One region of the Neobacillus sp. SRL179 genome, then DNA from elsewhere that is predicted to be linked to it. Evidence: predicted binding sites of a transcription regulator. Region 1 holds the regulator's gene; each other region holds the start of a gene.
The links. The regulator Rex, encoded in region 1, represses fermentation and respiration genes when NADH is low (regulators of the CRP and FNR family bind a similar motif). The targets are predictions, from matches to a motif close to TTGTGAAATATTTCACAA.
Positions count from the first base shown of each region.

Region 2: AC4E8C_RS06575 (TIGR04053 family radical SAM/SPASM domain-containing protein) is a predicted target of Rex. The motif match lies at 4,143-4,160, and genes of this name have one in related genera.
Region 3: AC4E8C_RS03355 (hydrogenase small subunit) is a predicted target of Rex. The motif match lies at 2,117-2,134, and genes of this name have one in related genera.

Region 1 covers NZ_OZ481792.1:278,045-285,931, reverse strand. Annotated here, with positions in the region: gene AC4E8C_RS01580 (CPBP family intramembrane glutamic endopeptidase) at 87-809, shown strand; gene AC4E8C_RS01575 (YdiK family protein) at 806-1,006, shown strand; gene AC4E8C_RS01570 (cytoplasmic protein) at 1,084-1,788, opposite strand; gene AC4E8C_RS01565 (polymer-forming cytoskeletal protein) at 1,800-2,522, opposite strand; gene AC4E8C_RS01560 (YhbD family protein) at 2,535-3,158, opposite strand; gene AC4E8C_RS01555 (redox-sensing transcriptional repressor Rex) at 3,273-3,929, opposite strand; gene moaC (cyclic pyranopterin monophosphate synthase MoaC) at 3,959-4,453, opposite strand; gene AC4E8C_RS01545 (ABC-F family ATP-binding cassette domain-containing protein) at 4,642-6,543, shown strand; gene tsaD (tRNA (adenosine(37)-N6)-threonylcarbamoyltransferase complex transferase subunit TsaD) at 6,961-7,887, opposite strand, start outside.
Region 2 covers NZ_OZ481792.1:1,333,369-1,341,255, reverse strand. Annotated here, with positions in the region: gene ric (iron-sulfur cluster repair di-iron protein) at 1-447, shown strand, start outside; gene moaA (GTP 3',8-cyclase MoaA) at 821-1,837, opposite strand; gene AC4E8C_RS06580 (Crp/Fnr family transcriptional regulator) at 2,172-2,870, shown strand; gene AC4E8C_RS06575 (TIGR04053 family radical SAM/SPASM domain-containing protein) at 2,936-4,063, opposite strand; gene AC4E8C_RS06570 (metal-sulfur cluster assembly factor) at 4,255-4,563, opposite strand; gene AC4E8C_RS06565 (Cof-type HAD-IIB family hydrolase) at 4,880-5,692, shown strand; gene AC4E8C_RS06560 (hypothetical protein) at 5,806-5,958, shown strand; gene AC4E8C_RS06555 (DUF3813 domain-containing protein) at 5,960-6,145, shown strand; gene AC4E8C_RS06550 (YitT family protein) at 6,235-7,077, opposite strand; gene AC4E8C_RS06545 (DegV family protein) at 7,204-7,887, shown strand, end outside.
Region 3 covers NZ_OZ481792.1:676,789-684,675, reverse strand. Annotated here, with positions in the region: gene AC4E8C_RS03365 (NUDIX hydrolase) at 1-140, opposite strand, end outside; gene AC4E8C_RS03360 (CPBP family intramembrane glutamic endopeptidase) at 337-1,119, shown strand; gene AC4E8C_RS03355 (hydrogenase small subunit) at 1,219-2,070, opposite strand; gene AC4E8C_RS03350 (DMT family transporter) at 2,471-3,346, shown strand; gene AC4E8C_RS03345 (DUF3231 family protein) at 3,760-4,779, shown strand; gene AC4E8C_RS03340 (hypothetical protein) at 4,844-4,969, shown strand; gene AC4E8C_RS03335 (M20/M25/M40 family metallo-hydrolase) at 5,206-6,858, shown strand; gene AC4E8C_RS03330 (PTS sugar transporter subunit IIA) at 7,094-7,585, opposite strand; gene AC4E8C_RS03325 (6-phospho-alpha-glucosidase) at 7,672-7,887, opposite strand, start outside.

The DNA.
Region 1 (7,887 bases):
TGGTCTAGTTTTAAGAGTAAAATGAATACTAGTGTTATATGCTTAATAAATATAGGGAATCAATGCTATTTAAAGGAGACAAACATTTGAAAAAGGAATATTGGATCGTCCTCATTGTCTATATTGTGATGCAGCTTTCAAGTATTGTTGGACTGCCAATTTTAATGTTCGGCTTTAAGGCTACTGGCATCAGCCAACGACTTGCTGTTCCAATTTGGCTTATCGCTAGTTTTTCCATTGCCCTTATCATCATTTTGTTTTTACTAAGAAAAGAGATGAACTCGCTGAACCTTGACAAAAGGGGCAGTTCTTTAATCAATTCCATCATCTGGGCTTTTCTAGGTATTTTCCTGGCTCTGTTTGCCCAGTACGCTGCAGCCATGATTGAAACGATGTTGGGCATTAAAATGGGGTCTGAAAATACGCAGAATATCCTCAACATTATCGAAACCTTACCATTGGCGATTTTGGTAACCAGTATCATTGGACCAATATTAGAAGAAATTGTGTTTCGAAAAATTATTTTTGGGGCTCTATATAAACGGTTTAACTTTTTTATTTCTGCTTTACTAAGCTCAGTTATATTTGCCTTGGCCCATATGGAGCCCATCCATATTTTACTATACTCAGCAATGGGCTTTACCTTCGCCTTTCTCTATGTCAAAACGAAGCACATCCTTGTGCCCATTTTTGCTCATGTTTCCATGAATACTATGGTAGTATTAGTGCAATCTGTTTACAAAGACGATATTGAAAGACTAAGACGTGAAGCTGAAGCCGTTCAAAATTTTATCGGAGGATTTTTATGAGACGTTCACCCTTGTTTTCTGGCTTAATATACTTCCTGCTGGGAGGTCTATTTACTTATTTTGCGATCGATGATGTACAAAAAAATGGCTGGGGCTTCTTCAGCTATCTCCTCGTCCTATTAGCCACATTTGATTTTGGCTCAGGACTAAAAATGATCATCTTTCACTTTAGATATAGTAAAAAACTTAAGAAATAAGAAAAGGTGTCAGGCACCCAAGGGTGCCTGACACCTTTTCTACTATTTTGACGTTTCTTACCCCTCTCAAGCTCTCTTTACATTTTTCTTTTAGTCTTGATGGTAGAGGAAGGGTCTTCTTTTAAATCCTGTGTGAATTCAATCAAACCAATTTGACAGCCTGGGCCAATCTTGACCGTTTTCCCGCGCACTACTTCGGCCTTTGTATTTTCTAGATAGATGTCATCCCCTTCAATCACCTTTGCCGCAAGTGTGCCAGCTTCTTTTCCGAACGGAAGAAGTGAATTTTTCTTTCTTTTAACGGTGATCGTTCCACCGCCAATTTCAGCAGCTGTGCTTTCACCAAAACGCAAAGCAATTTTCATTTTATCTGCTGATAATAACCCTTTGATTTCAAAGCCGCCGCTCGAATCGAAGGTCTCAAATTCGACATCTCCATTCACTGCGATGCTTCCCTTAATCGTTGCCTTATCCCCACTCAAACTTTCATCCACTTCCAGCAGCCCAAAGACCTTCATTTTTTCTAATTTGGCCTGTTTCCGGACCATCATCGAGCCCATGACGAGGGTTTCCTTAGACGCTACATCCCCTTTAAACTCTGCCTCACCCATGATCTTCAACGAACTAGTCATGACATTTTCATTGGTTTCACTCGTCCCATAAACATGGAAGGTCGAACATTCGACATCATTGACAATCGTTCCTTCTCCTCGGATGCTTATTTTATCGTATATGCCGCCAGGATAACTTCCCGAACCATTTATAACTAGATTTTTACTCATTTCGACCCCTCCTAAACCTTTCTACTCTCCCGAATAACGGCCTGTTTATCCTGTGAAAAATCTTCTGTATATTCTACTAGGCCAATTTCACAATTAGGTCCTATTTTGACGTGGTGACCTCGGACAACTTTTGCAATCGTATTTTCCAATTCAACGATGTCACCTTCGATTAAGTCGGTTTCCAATTGTGTTTTGAAAAATGGCTTAAACAACGAACCTATAAATGACCCTTTTTGCTGCCTAACAATAATGGTTTGCCCTCCGATTTCCTTTGCCTTACAATCGCCATAAATTTTAATATCCACTTGATCAGCATTGAGAAGACCGCCAATTGTAAACCGATATTCTCCCTTAAAGGTTTCCGCTTCACAATCTTCTCCGACCGTAAAAAAGCCCCGTTGACTTATTTCCTCACATTTTACTTTTCCACCTACGGAGACTTTACCTGAAACCTTTAAATGGTTCACTGACAGATTTTGATCAATCTTTGCTGTCCCTTCCACGATAAACTTGTGAGCCTCCACGTTCCCATTAAACCGGGCCGTTCCATTAATCTTTGCGTTATTGGCTGTCACATTTCCCTTCATCGTGCCAGAACCATTGCACTCAACCTCATTGCATTCCAAGTCAGTGTTAATGGTTCCCTTGCCATTTAAGGTAACAAGGTTGAATTGCCCTCCATTTGATGAACCTAATCCATTAATAACCAGGTCGCCCCTGTTTTTCGTTTCCATCGCTATTCTCCTTTAGAGTAATTTCGCTTTTATTTCCTCCATACAACTCATCAGCGATAATGACACGACCATCTTTGTGTCTTTATCAAAATGGAACTCTTCCGCATTTATTAACAGCAGACAGGTTGATACACCCAGCTTCCGCGTTACGACCAAATCACAGCTTTTTTGCTTAATTAGCTGAGCATGGTCCTTTAATACCTGAAGCAGCATTTTTCCTTCGTCTAGATTGATCTCCCCTGATTGGAGAAGCTTCTCTAACACATAAACTTCCAGCATTCTAGTAAAAGTAAATTTGTGACTGCCTTTATCGTGGGTTAAGTAAAAGCTCATCACCATATCCGAAACAATGTTACGTTTTATTAATTCATCTTTTTCCAGCTGCAAATCGCCTATATTAGGTGAAAACATATCAGCGAGCTCATCCAAGGACAAATTTTCTTTCATCATTTGAATCTTGTTAATTCTCTCTAAAATCTTCTCTTTTGGAAAAAATGTTTCTTGGCCGGTAAAGGTGGATTTTCGAATAAACCATTCTTCTGGTATAAGATCCTTCCGCTTCCATCTATACAATTGCCCGTAAGATATCCCGGCAAGATCTAATAAATCTTTTTTCGATATTAACTCCTCGCTCATTTATGAAAACCCCTTTCATGAAAACAGTGTAACATAACACTGTTACGCATGTAAAGCTGCTAATAAAAATTTTCCAAAAAAAGGGCCCCCACATTTTGTGAAAGGCCCTTTTGCTTATTCTTCTTCTTTTTCTTGAGTTGGATAATGTTTCAAAAAGTAAATCAATGATTGTAATTCAACCGCTAAATCAATGTGATGAACCCGAATCGATGACGGGACATTTAACCGTGCCGGGGTGAAATTTAAAATTCCTTTTACCTCCGCCTTCACAAGCCGGTCGGTAATCATCTGCGCAACGGGGGCTGGCACCGTTAGAATAGCAACGGAAATTTGCTCCTCCATTAATACCCTTTCAAGCTCATCCATATGGTAAACCGGTACCTCACGGACTTTTGTTCCCATTTTTTCTGGATCCACATCAAAAGCACACTCTATTTTGGTATTATTATTTTTCAAAAAATTATAATTTAAAAAAGCCGTTCCTAGATTACCTACCCCAATTAAGGCAACTTTTGTCAGTTCATCTTGGTCCAACGTTTTACGGAAGAATGTTAACAGGTAATTGACATTGTATCCATACCCTTTTTTACCTAAGGCGCCGAAATAAGAAAAGTCTCGACGGATGGTTGCTGAGTCTACCTTTACGGCCTCGCTTAATTCTGCAGATGAAACCCTTTGCTTTCCGGAAGTATGCAAGTTCTTTAAAAATCGATAATAGAGAGGCAGCCGTTTTGCTGTTGCCTGTGGAATCTTCGTCGTTTCATTACTCATAATTTCTCACACCCCTTCAAATCCCTTTGTTAAATCCGTTCATTTCTCTTAAAATCGCCATTTTTACCGCCCGTTTTTTCAACTAAATAGGTCGGTCCTATGACCATTCCTTTATCTACCGCTTTACACATATCATAAACAGTTAAGGCACAAGCCGAGGCTGCTGTGAGCGCTTCCATTTCCACCCCAGTATTCCCTTTTGTTTTAACCGACGCAGCAATATATAATTGATAGTTGTTGTTTTCGCTTTGTTCCCATGAAAAGGAAATATTTACTCCCGTTAAAGGGATGGGATGACACATCGGAATAATGTCCCATGTCTTTTTAGCAGCCATGATTCCAGCCACCTGGGCCACTGCTAAAACATCGCCTTTTTTCATTTCATGATTGGTTATTTTCTCAAAAATCTCTTTACTAACCGTAATGCTGGAATGAGCTAGAGCTGTCCGTGCTGTTTCCGGCTTGTCGCTAACATCGACCATTTTTGCTCTGCCCTCTTTATTAAAATGAGTAAACTCTGCCATATAAAAAATCCTCCTACCCCAAAATAATACACTATTATTCACATTCTGTGTGTGAAACTTTGCACGAAATAGACACTTTTTCACAAAAAACGCAAATTTCCAGTATCCAAACTACTCAAAAGTCGCGCTTTATTGCCGACATTCGGGATATAATGTACACTATTTATATGTAATAGAGGTGAATAAAAATGATTTTGTTGCAAGTGAATCAACTACAAAAATATTATGGTGCTGACCTTATTTTATCGAATATAAAGCTAGAATTACAAACACGGGACCGTGTTGCCCTTGTCGGCCGCAATGGTGCCGGAAAATCAACATTACTGAAAATTATTGCTGGTCATCTGTCACATGATGGCGGCGAGATTATCAAGCCCAAGGAAGTAACCATTGGCTATTTAGCGCAAAATACCGGCCTTGAATCCCATTTGTCCATTTGGGATGAAATGCTGACCGTTTTTGAACCGCTGCGCAAGCTGGAAAATTCGCTGCGCAAGCTCGAAGAACGAATGGCCGATCCTAGTATTTTTGAAGATTCAGCCACATACGAACGAATTTTAAAAGAATATGATCAGCTGCAAGTAAAATTTAAAGAACAGGGCGGCTATCAGTATGAAGCTGATATTCGTTCTGTCCTGCATGGTTTAAACTTTCAGGAAAGTTCCTTAATGATTTCAAGTTTGAGCGGCGGTCAAAAAACCAGGCTTGCTCTTGGAAAGTTATTGTTAACAAGACCTGATATTTTAATTCTGGATGAGCCTACCAACCATCTTGATATTGATACCCTCTCCTGGCTTGAGCAATATTTGCAGGGGTATGATGGGGCAATTTTGATCGTTTCCCATGACCGATACTTTCTGGATAAAGTCGTCACACAGGTATATGAGGTCTCACGCAAGCAAATTGGGCGGTTTACAGGCAACTATAGTTCATACCTGGAACAAAAGGCCGCCAATTATGAGCGCGATCTGAAAGTCTATGAAAAACAACAGCAAGAAGTCGCTAATCTGCAAGACTTTATTCAACGGAATTTAGCCAGGGCCTCGACTACGAAACGGGCGCAAAGCCGCCGTAAAAAACTCGAAAAAATGGAGATCATCGACCGGCCGCTTGGTGATGAAAAATCAGCTAACTTTTCCTTTGAAATTGAAAAACAAAGCGGCAATGATGTATTAATTGTCAATTCGTTAGCGGTTGGTTATGATGGTGAACAAGTGTCGGAGGCCATTTCGTTTCGTGCCTATAAAGGAGAAAGTATTGCCCTTGTGGGACCGAATGGGATTGGCAAATCAACACTTCTGAAAACCATCATCAAGAAGCTGCCTGCCCTTGCTGGAACGATTCAATACGGATCAAATCTTTTGATTGGCTATTATGACCAGCAGCAAGCTGAATTAACCTCCAATAAACGGGTACTGAATGAGCTTTGGGATGACTTTCCTTTAAAAAGTGAAAAAGAAATAAGAACCGTATTAGGTAATTTCTTATTTTCCGGTGATGATGTATTAAAAATCGTTTCAACCTTAAGCGGCGGTGAAAAGGCGAGGCTGGCGCTGGCTAAACTTATGTTAGAAAAAGCAAACCTATTAATTTTGGACGAGCCTACCAACCACCTTGACCTTGATAGCAAAGAAGTCTTAGAAAATGCGCTGATCGATTACCCTGGGACGATTTTGTTTGTTTCCCATGACAGGTATTTTATTAACCGGATTGCGACAAAGGTATTGGAATTAAGCAAACACGGCAGCATTGAGTACCTTGGCGATTATGATTATTATGTAGAAAAAAAGCTCGAACAGGAAGAGCTTGCCGCCCTTGCCTTAGCCGAGTCAGTTAAAAATAGTGCCGATAAAGCTGCCTTGGAGAAAAATAGTTATCAATTAGATAAGGAAAGTAAAAAGATAGAACGTCAGCGAAAGCGAAAGTTAGAAGAAATCGAATTACACATAGAAGAGCTTGAAAAACAAATCCAAGAGTATGAAGAACAGCTCTGTGAACCGGAAATTTTTCAAGATCACGAAAAAGTACTAGAGATTAACTTAAAAAACGAAAAGGCTAAAGCTGAGCTCGATCAACTGATGGAACAGTAAGCTGAGCTTGCGGATTAAAGATGAAAACCGGGTGGTTACCCGGTTTTTTTTCATCAATTTTCCCTTAGTTTCAGCAATTCTCAAAGTTTATTCGACAAATTTCTTTCTAAATTCACCATTATCTCAGAGAAATTCGACAAATTTTTAGGATATCCACATGATTTTTGTGTTTTTCCACAACTTTATTCACATCATAAAAGTGTATATAACAAGATATTTTAAACTTATCCACTTTATCCACAATAAACACGATATTTATCCACATTATCAACATAATCCACAGACTTATCCACATGACAATGGTTTTTAACTTCATTTTTACGATAAAATTATCCACAAAAAGAGGATTTCCCCGTAACAAAGTGCCTGACTCTCCGAATATCAATTCAGGAGAGACCAGACTCTTTTGGGAAATCCTTATTCATTGTAGAGTTCAATATCGAGTCCTGGATTGGCGTTAAGACTCATTTCAGCCCTAACTCCTTTTTCAAACATAACACTTCCAGCAGCAGCAATCATCGCAGCATTATCCGTACATAACGATATAGGCGGAATCACTAATTGAATATCCGGCTTGTTGGAAAAGGCCAGCTCGAGAGCACTTCTTAGCCCTTTATTGGCAGCAACACCGCCTGCAACTAACACTTGCTTGACGCCATATTGTGCTACAGCTTTCTCCGTCTTCTTCACCAGCACTTCTACGACACTTGCTTGAAAGCTTGCAGCTAAATCTTCTGGAGCAATTACTTCACCCCGTTGTTCCGCGTTATGAACAGTATTAATGACAGCTGATTTCAATCCGCTAAAACTAAAATCATAGGAGCCCTCTTCCAGCCATGCCCTTGGCAAATGGATCGTCGGGTTTCCTTCATGTGCCAAACGATCAATATGCGGACCGCCAGGATATGGCATATGTAACGTTCTTGCTACCTTATCGTATGCCTCCCCTGCGGCGTCATCCCTGGTTTCACCAATGACCTCAAAATGGCCATGTTCCTTCATATAGACAAGCTCTGTATGCCCTCCTGATACAACAAGCGCTAAGAGCGGGAATGTAAATTCTGTCACCAGCCGATTTGCGTAAATATGACCGGCAATGTGATGAACAGGCACGAGTGGTTTGTTATGAGCAAAGGCAAGTGCTTTGGCAGCATTTACGCCAATTAACAGGGCTCCTACTAATCCTGGACCTTCTGTAACAGCAATGGCATCAATCTCTGAAAAAGTCAGCTCTGCTTGCTGCAAGGCCTCCTCTAACACAATCGTAATTTGCTCAACATGGTGGCGGGATGCAATTTCCGGTACCACGCCGCCAAATCTTTTATGACTTTCAATTTGTGACGC
Region 2 (7,887 bases), 1.1 Mb from region 1:
GAACATGTTATTACTAATTATCATCGTGTATCCGAGGAAGAATTAGCATTACTTAGCCCCTATGTTACAAAAGTTTCACGTGTCCATGGTGACAATCATCCCGAGTTATTAAAAGTGAATGCACTCTTTTATGAATTCAAAAAAGAATTACTAGAACATATGGCAAAAGAGGAAGCGTCTGTATTCCCATTAATTAAGCAACTTGCTGATGGGACTGTAGAAAATCGTGAAGAAGCCATTGCATACATTGTCGAATTAGAAAAAGAGCATGACCATGCTGGTGAGATTTTAAGACAAATCCGTGAAGTGACAGCAGATTTTGCTCTTCCAGTCGATGCTTGTGGAACCTATCGTTTAGTTTATGCACGCTTAGAAGCTTTAGAAGGCTTAACCTTTATGCATGTGCATCTTGAAAATAATATATTATTCCCACGATACATCGATTAATAAAAAAAGCCCGCTTCCTTAAGCGGGCTGTCAGGCTGTCGATAAACCTTCGGTGGCCTTTTATTTTGTTCGTAATCTTTAACGGTTTACTGCGTTAATTTATTATAATAATTTTATTAATACATAGATTTTCAACATGTCTGTTGATTGGAGCGGAAGGTGCGAAGACTCCTGCGGGAGTACGTGGCTGGGGAGACCCCGCAGGAGCGAAGCGACGAGGAGGCTCCCCGGCACGCCCGCGGAAAGCGAAGCACCTGGAGCGGAAATCAACAGGCCCCTTAGCAGGAACGATCTTAAATATTCAAATAAATATAGTTTTTTGATTCAAATAAGATAAAAAATGACAGCCCGCTATCTCAAGCGGGCTGTTCTTTTAACCACCTATATAAGACATTTCTATTTTTTTACGATTTTTATATGTTTCGGCCGTTCTTTCATCTGAATATCTGTCATCGCGTCCATTCCAAATCGCTGTAACTCGTTCGGCGATTTGCTCATCAGTTGCTCCATTCCGCATGAAATTTCGAATATCATGTCCGTTTCCATTAAATAAACAAGTGAAAATTTGCCCATTAGCTGACAGTCGTGAACGGGTGCAGCTAGAACAGAAAGATTCAGAAACAGAAGTAATGAATCCAACATTCACATTAGTGTCTTTATATCGGTACAGTTTTGCTACTTCACCGTAATAGGCAGGATCGACGGGTTCCATCTCAAATTGCTCTTTCAGTAAATAATAAATTTGTTTCTTTGTCACGACATCGTCCATTTTCCAGCCGTTTGTCGCGCCCACGTCCATGAATTCAATATAGCGTAATTCTAATTCATGCTCTTTGCAATACTGTGCCATGGGAATAATTTCTGTATCATTTAAACCTTTTTTTACGACCATATTAATTTTGACGCCAAGACCAGCCTTCTTTGCTGCCTCAATTCCTTCTAAAACAGGTCCCGTGCCGACTCCTCGACCATTAATTTCTCCAAACAATTTATCATTCAGGGTATCAAGGCTAACATTTACTCGTTTCAATCCAGCTTCTTTTAAAGACTTTGCTAGTTTCGGCAGCAAGACACCATTCGTAGTTAATCCAAGATCCATTAGTCCCTCAATGGCTGAAAGCTTCTGCACAAGAAGCGGCAAATCCTTCCGAAGCAGTGGTTCTCCTCCAGTTAAGCGGATTTTTTCAACCCCAAGGCTGACAAATATCTTTCCTAGACGTTCAATTTCTTCATAGGAAAGCAGGGCACTTCTTGGCAAAAATTCAAAGTCTGGTCCAAATTTGTCTGCAGGCATACAATACTGACAACGAAAATTACATCGGTCAATAACTGAAATTCTTAAATCATGTAAAGGTCTATTTAATTTATCTTTAATAATAGTTTTTTCCATTATATCAACTCCACTTTTTTAAAAAGAAGCCATTTGATACTAATTGTAACAGGGATTCTTCTAAAAGGCTGTTACTTTATTCACTATTAATATACTTTTTATATATTTCTCATCTTAACAGATGTTTAATAAAGAAAAAACTTAAGATTTCAGTAAAAGTTTTCAACAGATAAGATTAGACAATTATACTGGTTTTTATTTTCCTCACAGGTTTTCACTATATTGTCATTGTTTACTTCGGTTTTTCCACTTGTCTTACGTTAAACTAATAATAACGAAACCGAATAAAGAATTAACTGCTCGTTTATATATATATGACCTAGAGGTGAATGTAATGTTAACTACGATAAAACCCACTCATTCCATTGAAATAAAAGAGTTGCTTCATTTTGCAGATAGAAAATTTAGAAGTGAAAGAGGAAGCTATTTATTTCAAGAAGGAATGGTTGCTGAGGAGCTGTACATTATAATTTCTGGTAAAATTCAAATTAGTAAAATTACGTCAGACGGCCGTGAACTTTCATTAAGAATTTGCAGTGCTAATGATATTTGTGGTGAATTGACGCTTTTTACAAATGACCCGAGATATTTATTTAGTGCAAGAGTACTTGAGGAGGGTGAAATTGTAGCAATTAACAAAGATTTACTTGAGAGTGAGATTTTCCAAAATAGCAAGCTAGCGTTTGAGTTTATGAAATGGATGAGTGATCACTTTCGAAAAACACAAACAAAATTTCGTGATCTTGTATTAAATGGAAAACGCGGCGCCCTCTTCTCTACACTTATTCGGATGTCCAATAGTTATGGAATTCAGAAAGACGGTGAAATCCTCATTGATTTGCCCTTAACCAATCAAGAACTAGCAAACTTTTGCGGGACTTCCCGCGAAAGTACTAATCGCATCCTAAGTGATTTAAAGAAAGATCATATTATTTCTGTTAAAAAAGGAAAAATTTCAATATTAGATTTGCAATATTTAAAAGACGAAATTGGCTGCGAAAATTGTTCAGCTGTTTACTGTAATATTGAATAGAGAAAAATCTCTCCCTTATTGCAAAGGCTGTCTCTCCATTAGAGGCAGCCTTTGCATTTTTTCACTTATTTTTGCTCTTGTTTTTCTCTTAGTGCTTTAGGAATGTACACACAAAATGGCTCACTTTCAAGGTAATCACCTGTCATCGCGTAAGCTCTTGACCTTGAACCACCGCACACATAGCGAAATTCACACACACCGCATTTACCTTTAAATTCGTCTGGATTTCGTAACGCCTTAAAAATAGGGGATTCACGATAGATTTCCGCTAGTGGTGTTTCACGAACGTTCCCTGCTTTTACAGGTAATAATCCACTTGGGTACACATCCCCTATATGGGAAATAAACACAAAGCCATTTCCATCATTCACACCTTTAGGAGCACGTCCAAGACCATCAATGGATCCCGTTAATCCTTTCTCTGTTAAGGCATTTAAATAATCTATTTCATCGCTCTGTGCCTTTGCTTCTCGCATCTTTTGCTGAATGACCACTCGGCGATAATGCATAGCTTCAGTTGTTTTAATATCAAACGAAACGCGTTTACTTAGGTCATAAAGCCATCTAAGAACCTTTTCATGTTCTACTGGTGAAATCATATCTGTGACCTGTCCCCTTCCTGTTGGAACAAGGAAAAAGACACTCCATAGTACACAATTTAGATCTTCTACCATCTTTGCCATTTCATCAAGGTATTCATAATTATACCTGGAAATAACAGTGTTAATTTGAATCGGAATTTCAAGTTCATGGAGATATTTGATTCGTTCCATTGTTAAATCAAAAGACCCCGCTGTTCCCCGGAAATGGTCATGTATCTCCGCTGTAGGTCCGTCAATACTAAATGCCCAGCGTGAAAGTCCAACTTCTTTAGCCTTTTGAATCGCTTCTTTGGTTACATTAGGGGTTGCACTTGGTGTCATCGACACCCTTACACCCTTTTCTACAGCATATTTGGCAATTTCAAAAATATCAGCCCTCATTAAGGGGTCGCCGCCTGTAAATACAAGAATAGGATTATTCATATTATATATTTGATCAATTAAATGTTTGCCTTCTTCAAATGATAACTCACGCGGATCTCGTGTGTATTGTGCATCTGCACGGCAATGAAGACACTTTAATTGGCACGCACGTGTTAGTTCCCATATAACAATAAACGGATCTTTATTAAAATCCCGGTTAAAAGACAATCGAAACGCCTCCCAATTCGACTATTCCAATCTAAACAGCCTTAATAATTTGTATTATAAAGGTGTTTATATTGAAAAAAAGTGAACTATCTCACAAACCGGAAGGAATATATGTCTAATTTATGTCATAAAAAAACAGCAGAAAAAATCTGCTGTTTTCTTAGAAATTGTTTATTCTGTATTAAATCCAATTAGCGGATTCCTAGAGCAATCTTTGCATAACGTGACATCATATCTTTATTCCAAGGTGGATTCCAGACGATATTCACATCGGTATCATTAACTTCGGGTATATCTGCTAAAGCACGCTTTACTTGATCAACAATTGTCCCAGCAAGTGGGCAGCCCATTGCTGTCAAAGTCATTGTAATGAAGACTACACCTTCATCATTCATATCAACATCATAGACTAAACCTAAATTAACAATATCTACTCCGAGTTCAGGGTCAATGACTAGTTCAAGTGCACCCATAATATTATCTTTTAATTCCTCATTCATGTATAAACCACTCCTTTTATTTTATGTTAATGTTAACATCCATACTTTCTATATATCTTTTGGTCCGTACTGAAAATTTGCAATACTTTATTTTGGGGTGAGACCAAAAGAACTATTCTCCTAAATCTATAAAAAGTATATAGTTTTTTATATCTTATGGTGTGAATTTTTTTACAGTTTAGATATAAAATTGTTAACATAGTAATAATAGAATTAAAAAATTTCCACAAGGTTATAAAAGTAGTGTAACATGTAGACAATTTTTTTCCTAAGGCAACGCATTTTTTTAGAAAATTTATAATAAGAAGGAGTCCGTATGACTGAGAAACATTTAATTGCATTAGATTTAGATGGTACATTATTAAACGATAATAAAACTATATCACCCAAAAATAAAGAAATTATTCAAAAAGCCAAAGCAGCAGGTCATATTGTCATGATCGCAACAGGAAGACCTTTTCGTTCCAGCGAAATGTATTACCAAGAATTGAATTTAGACACACCCATTGTCAACTTTAATGGAGCTTTTACCCACCATCCTCGCAATCATAGCTGGGGATTTTATCATGAACCACTGGATGTTAAGGTAGCAAAAGACATTGTAGAAGCATGCAGAAGTTTTCAGTTCCATAACATTATTGCGGAAGTCATGGATGACGTTTACTTCCACTATCATGATGAAAAGTTGTTGGATATATTTAGTTTTGGTAATCCAAGAATTACCACAGGCGATTTAGCTAATTACCTAACAGATTCACCAACCAGTATGCTTATTCATACAGAAGAAAATCAACTGCAAAAGATTCGTGACCATTTATCAGAAATTCATGCCGAAGTCATTGAACAGCGGAGCTGGGCTGCTCCATGGCATGTAATAGAAATTATTAAAGTTGGACTTAATAAAGCGGTTGGGTTGAAAAAGGCTGCTGATTATTACAATATCCCTGCCGAAAGAATTGTGGCATTTGGAGATGAAGACAATGATCTCGAAATGCTTGAATATGCAGGCCATGGAATTGCGATGGGAAATGCAATTGAGCAGGTCAAAAATATAGCTAAAGATGTCACACTAAGTAATGAAGAAGATGGTGTTGGTGAATATTTGGCTGATTTGTTAAATTTAAAATAAGCACTCCATTTCGCCACTGTTTACCTAATGAATCCACTAAGTTTGGTACATACTATTTATTGAGGCAGCGTTGCTGTTTCAATAAGAGCTATGAGCATATTGGAGGGATTCGAATGGGTAAACGAAACAAATCAAAACGCTTTGTCCAGCATGGTGTAGATACGGTTAGCAAACATGCTGCACGTATCCCCTATCACATGACCTACGCTGAAGCGGAAGCTCAGAAGATGGCCAATGTGCAAGAGTCCTCGCTTGGAGGAATATAACATGGGAAACCAATTATTCCAAGAAGCCAGACGATTTGTTGAAATGGCGAAATCTGCCGACCCTGCTGAAAAAGAATCTGCGGTTGCAAAGGCAAAAAACTCATTAAGTTCGGCTTTTGCCAACTCAACTGCAGCAGAGCAGTCCCAGCTCCAACAAATGCAACAAGAGCTTGATCAAATTCAATAATCAAGGAAAAGCGGAAACACCATAAATCACGGGTTTCCGCTTTTCTCATGGTGCCTGACACCCTTATCAATCTGGCTGTAGTGTTATCCTTATTCCTTCCGAAAAAAGCCATAGACCCCTGTTGTTTGCATTATGTTGGTAAAGGCATTAGGGTCTACTTCCTTAATAATTCTTTCTAAATCATAAAGTTCATAACGCGTAATGACGATCATTAACATATCTCTTGTCTCGTTCGAAAACGCCCCTTTGGCCGGTATCATGGTAATTCCCCTAACTAAGGATGCATGAATAGCCTTTTTTAATTCATCTGCCTTTTTTGTAATAATCATGGCAGTAAGTTTTGCATGTCTTGTATGAATCGCATCAATGACTCTTGTCGAGGTGTATAGCGTAACTAGCGTATAAAGTGCTTTTTCCCAGCCAAACAGAAAGCCTGCTGTTACAATGATAATTCCATTTAATACAAACATATACGGTCCAACCGGCTTATCCTTCAATCTTGATAAAACCATTGCAATGATATCGACACCGCCTGTAGAAGCACCATATTTCAACGTAATTCCCACACCTATTGCTTGAATGACACCGCCAAAAACAGCATTTAATAAAATATCATGTGACACATTTATGATAGGAATCATCGTCAGGAATAATGATGAAAGAACCACACTTAAGAAACTATACACGGTAAAAGACTTACCGACCTTTGTCCAGCCAAGAATGGCGACTGGAATATTTAATAATAGTAATAATAGGCCCATGGATGCATGGATTGGTGTATAATCACTAAGTACCTTTGAAAGTAATTGGGCAACTCCTGTAAAACCGCTGGAATAAACATTTGCTGGGATTAAAAATAAGTTCATACCGAGTGCATTTAGTAATGCACCAATACTGACAATGATTACTTTTTTAATTTGAAGCCATAGCAATGGAACTCCTCCTTTTCATTTAGATGTAATGACTAATTCTTAATACTCCATTTACATAATTGTAATTTAGAGTGGAAACCGATAAACTGAAAATAAATATATATGATGTGAAAGCAGGTGAACTTCATGCCGGTAAAAATACTCGCTGACAGCGCATGCGATTTACCAAAAAGTTTCTATGAAGAAAATAATGTTGTGCTATTCCCCCTGAAGGTTCAACTAAACGACCAAGAATATGAAGATGTTAAAACTATTAATCCTAGAACTGTTTATGATGCCATTCGGACAGGAGTTATTCCAAAAACATCACAGGTTTCTCCCCTTTTATTTGAGGAAATCTTTACTGAAATGGCTGAAAAAAATGAAGAAGGCATTTACATTGCCTTTTCATCAGAATTATCCGGTACATATTCAACCGCTGTTATGATTCTTGACCAAGTAAAGGAAAAATATCCTAACTTCCAATTAACAATCGTAGATACGAAATGTGCTTCGCTTGGGGTCGGTCTGATTGTACAGGAGGCTGCAAGGCTTGCAGCCAATGATGTCCCAAAGGAAAAAATATTAGAAGATGTTCTGTTTAGAAGCCAGCATATGGAGCATATTTTTACGGTCGAAGACTTAGATTACCTAGCAAAAGGCGGCAGAGTTTCCAAGGCTTCTGCATTTTTAGGCGGATTATTAAATATTAAACCGATTCTCAATATGGAAGACGGAAAACTGGTACCGATTGAAAAGATTAGAGGAAAAAAGAAAGTCTTCCGTCGGATCATGGAAATTATGAACGAACGGGGCTCTCAAATGGATGGG
Region 3 (7,887 bases), 400 kb from region 1:
GAGGAAGTAAAATGAGCAAATTCATTTTCTCTCGTTAATAAGTTATCAAATGTGTCCATATATCGTAAGATTACCTCTTGGTCTTTAGCTTCTTGAGCATTGTATGGAACATAATGAATGATTTGATCTCTCAAATCCATGGCAGTTATCTCCTTTGATCTATTAAAAATATTCTTTATTATATAACAACTAGTGGCTGAACCCTATTTAATTTGCCTTGTCTTATCACAAGTACCCATAGAGGATGAAAAATTTAGTTACAAAAAATAACAATAGTTCAAAATTTTTCTGTAAAATAAAGATATAGTCTTACTTCAAAAGTTTCAGGAGGAGAACATGTTTTTTTTAAAGAAGGGTAATTATTATTATTTTGTTGTAATTTTAGGATATTTTTTGCTGGACATTTATTTAAATGTCTTTATTGCCAAGGCAAGTAATATTGTCCTCCAGCTGCTGCTTGTTATTTTATTTTTCCCGCTATTAAAACTGATTCTCAAAGGAACAAAGTTACATACCTATAAAAGAATTGGTATTGTGTTCCATCAAAAATGGAAGAAAAATGTGATAATAGGATTTAGCATTGGTTTTTCTTTTTGGTTACTAAAGTATATGATTGTCTATTTTTTAAATGGATTTGAAATTGTTGAAGTGAAAAATGTAACGGAATCATTGATATTATTCTTCTTTGTCTTTTTTTCATTTTTTATCGGTTCCTTTTTAAATGACATTATCGTTAGAGGATACGTATTTGGTCATCTAAAAGATAGACTGAATAAAAAATGGATTTTTATGATATCCATCCTATTGTATGCACTGGATGATAGTTGGAATGAAGGCTTTAGCTTTTCTAATCTATTGTTTTCTCTTGTTTTGGGTTTATCGTTAACTTATGCCTTTTATCGTACACAATCGATATGGGCAGACACAGGTATCCATTGGGGCTTAAATGTATGTTATGGAATTTTCAATGGAATGTTAGGGAGTAAAGATGGAGGAATATTTGTAACTGCTGACCATCCGAATCCGCCTGTTTATATAGAACTAATTGGCTATATCTTGCCACTTCTCATGTTTCTATTTCTCTATTTAGTTCGGAGGCATTTAAAAATAAATAAATAGATTCGGATCCTGTTTTGCTTCCTATTTAATAAAAGGCGAGCAGTTACTTTCACTGTTCGCCAAGAAACCCTTAGGAAAGTATCCATATGGTCTTAATATTTACTTTTTCCTATTGCTGCTGCAAAATCCACCTTTATCCCAGAAGCCTTTTTCAGAGCAGCCCATACAGCAGAAACCGGCAGCAATACAACGGTCGTAACCAATCGATTCACATGCATTAAATGCTAGTGTGCCCTTACATCCTAATTTAAACAAGCAATACCCTGCCTTAGCGCCTTCGTCATCGTAAGAGTACGCAAATAGTTTTTGATCAAAAAAGGGCTTTCGGTGACATGTCATATGGACAGTTTTCTGATAGAAAGCTTTGGGCCGAAGTTTTTTGTCAAGCTCTGGGAGCTCTCCATGAAAATGCACATGTAAAAGCGTTCCAATGATTACCTCAGGTATGGGCGGACAGCCTGGTACAATTGCCAAAGGTTTATCTTCGGGAACGACTTTTCTTATCTCAACAGAATTTGTTGGATTACTGCCTGCAGCCGGTATTCCTCCCCAAGCGGAACAGCTTCCCATGGCAATAACTGCTTTCGCATTTCTAGCAGCATGAACAATTTCATCCCTTACAGATTTACCTGCAATCATCAGAAATTCATCACTGCAAGGAATACTCCCTTCAACAACAAGAACATATTCCCCACTATACTTTTCAAAAATTGAGTCTTTATGGCTCTCAGCCTGAAAACCACTCGCCACAGAGAGCAGCTCACTGTATTCTAACGAAATAAAATTCAGAATCGTATCCAATGTAGTTGGTTCAGTGGAACGAGTAAAAGCTTCTTTACAACCTGTGCAATCTAATGCACTTATCCATATGACGGGAAGTCGATGATCCGTTTTTGTAATCATTTCTTCTGTTACATGTAACGTTTCTAACCAATTATAATTCGCCATCATGTTTTCCTTCTTCCTTTAAGAATAAAGAATGAAATGCTACTTCATATTGTTCAGTATTTCACATAACAAACTACTCAGTATCGTAGATAGCTGTGATATTTAGATATTCCGTTCTAAACTCTACGTTACTCTTATGATAATACTATCAACGAAAATATGAAACTAGAAATTGGAATATGGTCCCACTTAACCCATTTAAAATATAAAAATTCATAATATTCTGCTACAATAATTACAGATATTTGTTATTAAATTGGACTAGAGGTGATAGTAACATGTATAGGACTCCCTTATTTGAAAATGATGTACCAGTAGCACACTTCTCTTAATGGAGTGAAGGTGGCTACATCTCTCCGTTAGGGACATTTTGAACTATTTAAAAGACGGAGGGTATATAAAAATGAAAAACACCTTATTAGGTTCTATTTATCTAACTTTGGCCGCCAGTATTTGGGGTGGCATGTACGTTGTTGTTAAGGTTGTCGTGCCAGTCATACCGCCGCTTGAACTTGTATGGATGCGTTATTTAGTCGCTATTGTCGTACTTCTAGTTATTGGCTTCTTAACACGGCAGAAATGGAAAATCGATAAACGTCATATCTTACTAATCATATCCATTGGAATAATCGGTAACGCCATTTCAATTGTTACCCAAGAAACTGGTACAATGCTATCTACAGCACAAATGGGAGCTATTATAACTTCTTCCACACCAGCCTTTATGGTGATCTTTGCTCGCCTGCTTCTTAAAGAACAGTTGACGTTAAAAAAAGTACTCTCCGTTTGTTTAGCGACCATTGGCGTTATTCTCATTGTTGGAGTCGGTGATGTGAATTTGTCCAGTAGACTGGGTGGGATTTCACTTGTTATTGCTGCTTTAACATGGGCACTTATGTCTGTACTTATAAAGCGCGTGCCGAGTGATTATTCACAAATTGTGGTGACCACCTATTCCATATTGGTGGCTCTAATCGTGTTGACCCCCTTTGTTTTGCCACGATTACATGAAATGAACCTCTCCCCATTGACTCATCCGACTATTTGGGGAGGAGTCTTGTATTTGGGGATTATATCAACAGCATGTGGATTTTTACTTTGGAATCGCGGTTTACAAATGCTTAACGCCTCAAGTGGGGGGATCTTTTTCTTCTTTCAACCTGTGGTTGGGACTTTACTCGGTTGGCTTATTCTAGGAGAGAGTATAGGTGTAATGTTTTGGATAGGTTCCATCCTAATTCTTATGGGTGTTTTATTCGTTATGATGGAGAAAAAATAGTATTAAGAGTACCCCTTCAATGTATTTGAAGGGGTTTTACTTGTGTAACAGCATTTACATTGCTAACCTATATTCTTCGCTCTATATAGGAAAATACTACTCCTACAAAATGTTAATACAAGAAATTCTTCCTATAATTTTAATCTTCAACAAAGCATTTTAATATTGGGATAATGGAAGCCTATATTAGCCCTAAATTTAAGCTAATTGGGCTTCGCCTCTTAAACTCTGCCACAGCCTCAAGTAAATGAACTTCAAGCACTTCTTCAATTTCAATGTCATTTTTTCCTTTCAGAGACACACCCATTCCTGTTGACCTCTTTATGGAGAATGCTTTGCCATTAATTCGGATATTCTAGAAATAAATACATATTCGTTTATTTAGATATTTAAATTTATCCGGAGGTTTAGAAATGGTCTTAACAAATCCTATTAACGTATCTGAAGTAGGGTCTCTTTGGCAAACATACCAAGAAAAGACCTTAATTATGAGATTTTTAGAATACTTTATCGAAAAGACTGAAGATACCGAGGCAAGAAATCTTTTAGGAAGCTTGTGGCAGGAGCTCAACTTTTATGTAAAAGAGATTGAAGAAATCTTTTCCGAACAAGGGATGGTTATACCTATTGGTTTTACATCTGATGATGTGAATTTAAAGGCTCCTAAGTTATATGACAATGGATTTGATATCATGTTTGTTCGTATATTAAAGGAAATAAGTATGGGGCTGTACACCCTAAGTATGAATATGACCTACAATAAAAAGGTAATGGCGATCTATGAGGGGCTGACAACTGTTACTCAAAAAATCTATAAGCTCTCGACCCTTTATTTACTTGATAAGGGGATTCTTGCGTTGCCTCCAAAAGTGACCATGCCTAAAAAAAATGAATTTATTACTAGTAAAAAGTTTATGGAGGGTTATAGACTCTCTGGCGATAAAAGGGCTCTAACTGACCTTGAAGTTGGGATTCTTCATCACAACCTGGAAGCAAATAATATTGGAATGCAGCTTATTACAGGTTTTGCACAATGTGCCCAAAACAAGGATGTGAAACAATATTTTATCAAAGGGAAAGAACTTGCAAAGAAGCAAATTAAAATAATGGAAGAGTTACTTCTAGAAGCCGATGTTCAACTTTCCGCTACATCAGGAGCTACGGTAACTTCATCTACAGTGCCGCCTTTTTCTGACCGGTTAATGATGCATTGTATCTACATCCTAAATGGCTTTTCAATTGTTGGCTCTGGAACCGGTACATTTTTTAGTTTAAGAAATGATTTGGTGATGAAATCGTTGTTAATAGCAAAGGATATCTATTTCTATGCTCAAGAAGGAATTGAAATTAAGATTAAACATGGCTGGTTCGAACAACCCCCACAAATGGAGGACCGCTCCCAGCTCATCAAAGGAAATGAATATAGTGATTAACTTTAGCTAAAATTAGACATAGTGTCGGTTTCCGAACACTAATTTCAATGTGGAGGGATACACTTTGAGTGCACTTACCATCTTTGTTAAAACTATTATTACCTTAATGATTAAGGTAAGCTTTTTAATGAAAGTATACAAACAAAGACTGAATTACTTATTAAGTGCAGCCGGTAACTTAAGTTTATAAGTTTCTCAAAATTGTCTAATTCCACATTCGTAACTAATGAGGGTGGTCATTAAGTTTAACTTTAATGACCACCCTTGTATTATCATAAATTTAATATGGTGCCCTTTGTAAATTTTAGTACCTCAATTACTTATGATACGCTGAATTTTTATCCAAATTAAAAGACTTGACGGGTTTTATCTTCTTGAGATACATTTTTTAAAAATACTAATTTATTAGAAAAGAAGGTCAGGCGTATGTTGCAATGTCGTGAGGATGTGCTGGCATTCACGAAACAGCTCGTAAACATTGAAAGTGTCGTTAATACCAATGGCGAAAAGGTCATTGCTCAGTCTTTATATTCTATGATTTCCTCTATGCCCTATTTTTCACAAAACCCCAGCCGCATAGTTTTAGAACAAACGCTCAACGATAATCAAGAGCGCTATAATGTCCTTGCTTTTGTTAAAGGAACAAAGGGAAATAGCAATCGCACGGTGATCCTGATGGGGCATATTGACACGGTTGGGATTGATGATTTTAACCATTTAAAAGACCAGGCTTGCTTCCCAGATGAGCTTATGGAATCACTAAAAGACGAACAGCTGCCAGCTGGGGCTAAAGAACATTTAGATTCGGGGGATTGGTTATTTGGCCGCGGCATCCTTGATATGAAAAGCGGGGTTGCCAGTCACTTATATCTCTTAAACTATTATTCTGAACATCCTGAAGAATTAGATGGAAACATTGTTCTCTTATCGGAATGTGACGAGGAGGACAGTTCACACGGTGTTCTTTCAGCTTTAAAAACATTGAAACGCTGGAGAAGAGAACATGGTTTTGACTATGTAGCCGCTATTAATGCGGATTTCGTTTCACCAAGATATGAAGGCGACGAAAATCGCTATATCTACAAAGGGACCGTCGGAAAGCTGCTGCCATCATTCTTTATTACTGGAGCAGAAACGCATGTAGGATCCGCCTTCGAGGGACTCGATCCAAACTTTATCGCAGCGGAGCTGACCAGGCAAATTAATTACAATCCGGAGCTTTGTAACGAAGCGTTTGGTGAGACGACCGTGCCCCCCGTTTCATTAAAACAAACAGATTTGAAACCGTCTTATACCGTTCAAACTGCCTTAGCTGCCTATGTTTATTACAATTTCTTTATTCATTCTTGGTCTCCAAAGGACGTGCTTGAAAAATTAAGGGAACAAGCTATGATCGCTTTTACTAATGCCCTGACTTCCTTCGAAGAAAGGTATCAACAATACAGCATATTAAGCGGCGAACCCTATGTACAGCACCCTTGGAAACCTAGAGTGATGACGTACGAGGAAATGGAACGATTATTGATCAATGAAAACGGCGAATCGTTTACGGCACATATGAGTCAATTTAAAGAAGAGCTTCTAAAAAATCCCGAACTAGATACGCGTATGTTCGCGGCAAGAGTGGTAGAGGAAGCTTGGAAATGGATGAAGGATAAAAATCCAGCCATTATTTTGTTTTACTCATCCCTGTACTCTCCACGAATTGAATTAACAGGGAAAACAACTGACGAGCTTGCTTTAATTACTTCATTGGATGAAGCAGTGGAAGAACTCCAACCATACTACCATTATCCGATTGTGACACGTAACTTTTTCCCTTATATTTCTGATATGAGCTTTGTTGCTCTTAGTGATGATGAAGCCGGTATTAATGCCGAATCGAACAATAACCCTGGCTGGGGTACCAAACTCTTTGTAGACTATCAAGACATTCGCGATATCAATGTGCCAGTAATTAATATCGGACCTTATGGAGTAGATGCCCACAAAAAACTTGAAAGAATGGAAATGACCTACTCATTTGAAATAGTACCAAATCTAACAAACCTCGTAATTCAAAAACTATTAAATAATTGAACCAAAAAGCCTGTAGACTTGTCTACAGGCTTTTTAGCTATAACTTTTTCATTTGGTCTATATTTGCATTGTAGAATTCGTCTTGATATTTGTAGAATAAATTTTTGAATTGTAGAATTCGTCGTGATGATTTGTAGAATAAATCTAAAAAGTGTAGAATCCACCTCCATATGAGTAATTATGAAATATGCCAGGCTTCTTTACCCTTCTAATATTCCAGGGAGGGAGATATTTTCTATTTCATTTCAACCTGCAACAAAACAGATTCACCACGGTTTACAGCAATTTCCTCTGTTTTTGTTAAAGATGCAATTGCCTCAAAGTTTGTAATCACAACTGGCGAGATGATACTCTCGGCTTTTTCTCTTATCAAATTCAAGTCGAAGGAAACAAGCTTGTCACCAGCCGTTACTTGATCTCCTTGTACGACATGGCCTTTGAAGCCTTCCCCTGCCATAGCAACAGTATCCATACCGATATGAATCAAGATCTCTAAACCATCTTTACCACGAATTCCGACAGCATGGTTTGTGGGGAAAATTTGTACAATCTCTCCATCTATCGGAGCGACAACTATTCCTTCAGAAGGCTCAATCGCTATTCCGTCTCCAATCATTTTTTGACTAAACACCTGGTCGGGAACATCCTCAATTTTGACCACTTTTCCAGTGATTGGAGACATAATTGTCAACGATGTCTCTTTTTTTCCAAACAACTTCTTAAACATTTTGCTTACCTCCCATTAGTAAGTTCAGTAGGAAAAGGCGAAGAAGCTCTTCACTTTTTCGCCTTTTCATTCGTTCAACTATAATACTAGTTTAATTCCGGCCAGTACTCTTTATTGGCTTCAATTAAATCATCCAAAATCTCTTTTGCTACTTTTGCACTAGGTACTGTTTTAGATAGTGTTAAAGCCTGCCACAATTTTTGGTAGCTGCCTTCGATGTAGGCTTGTACGACTAATTTTTCAACCGTTACCTGCTGGTACATTAACGCTCTTTGGAATTCAGGAATTTCCCCTTGGCTTAA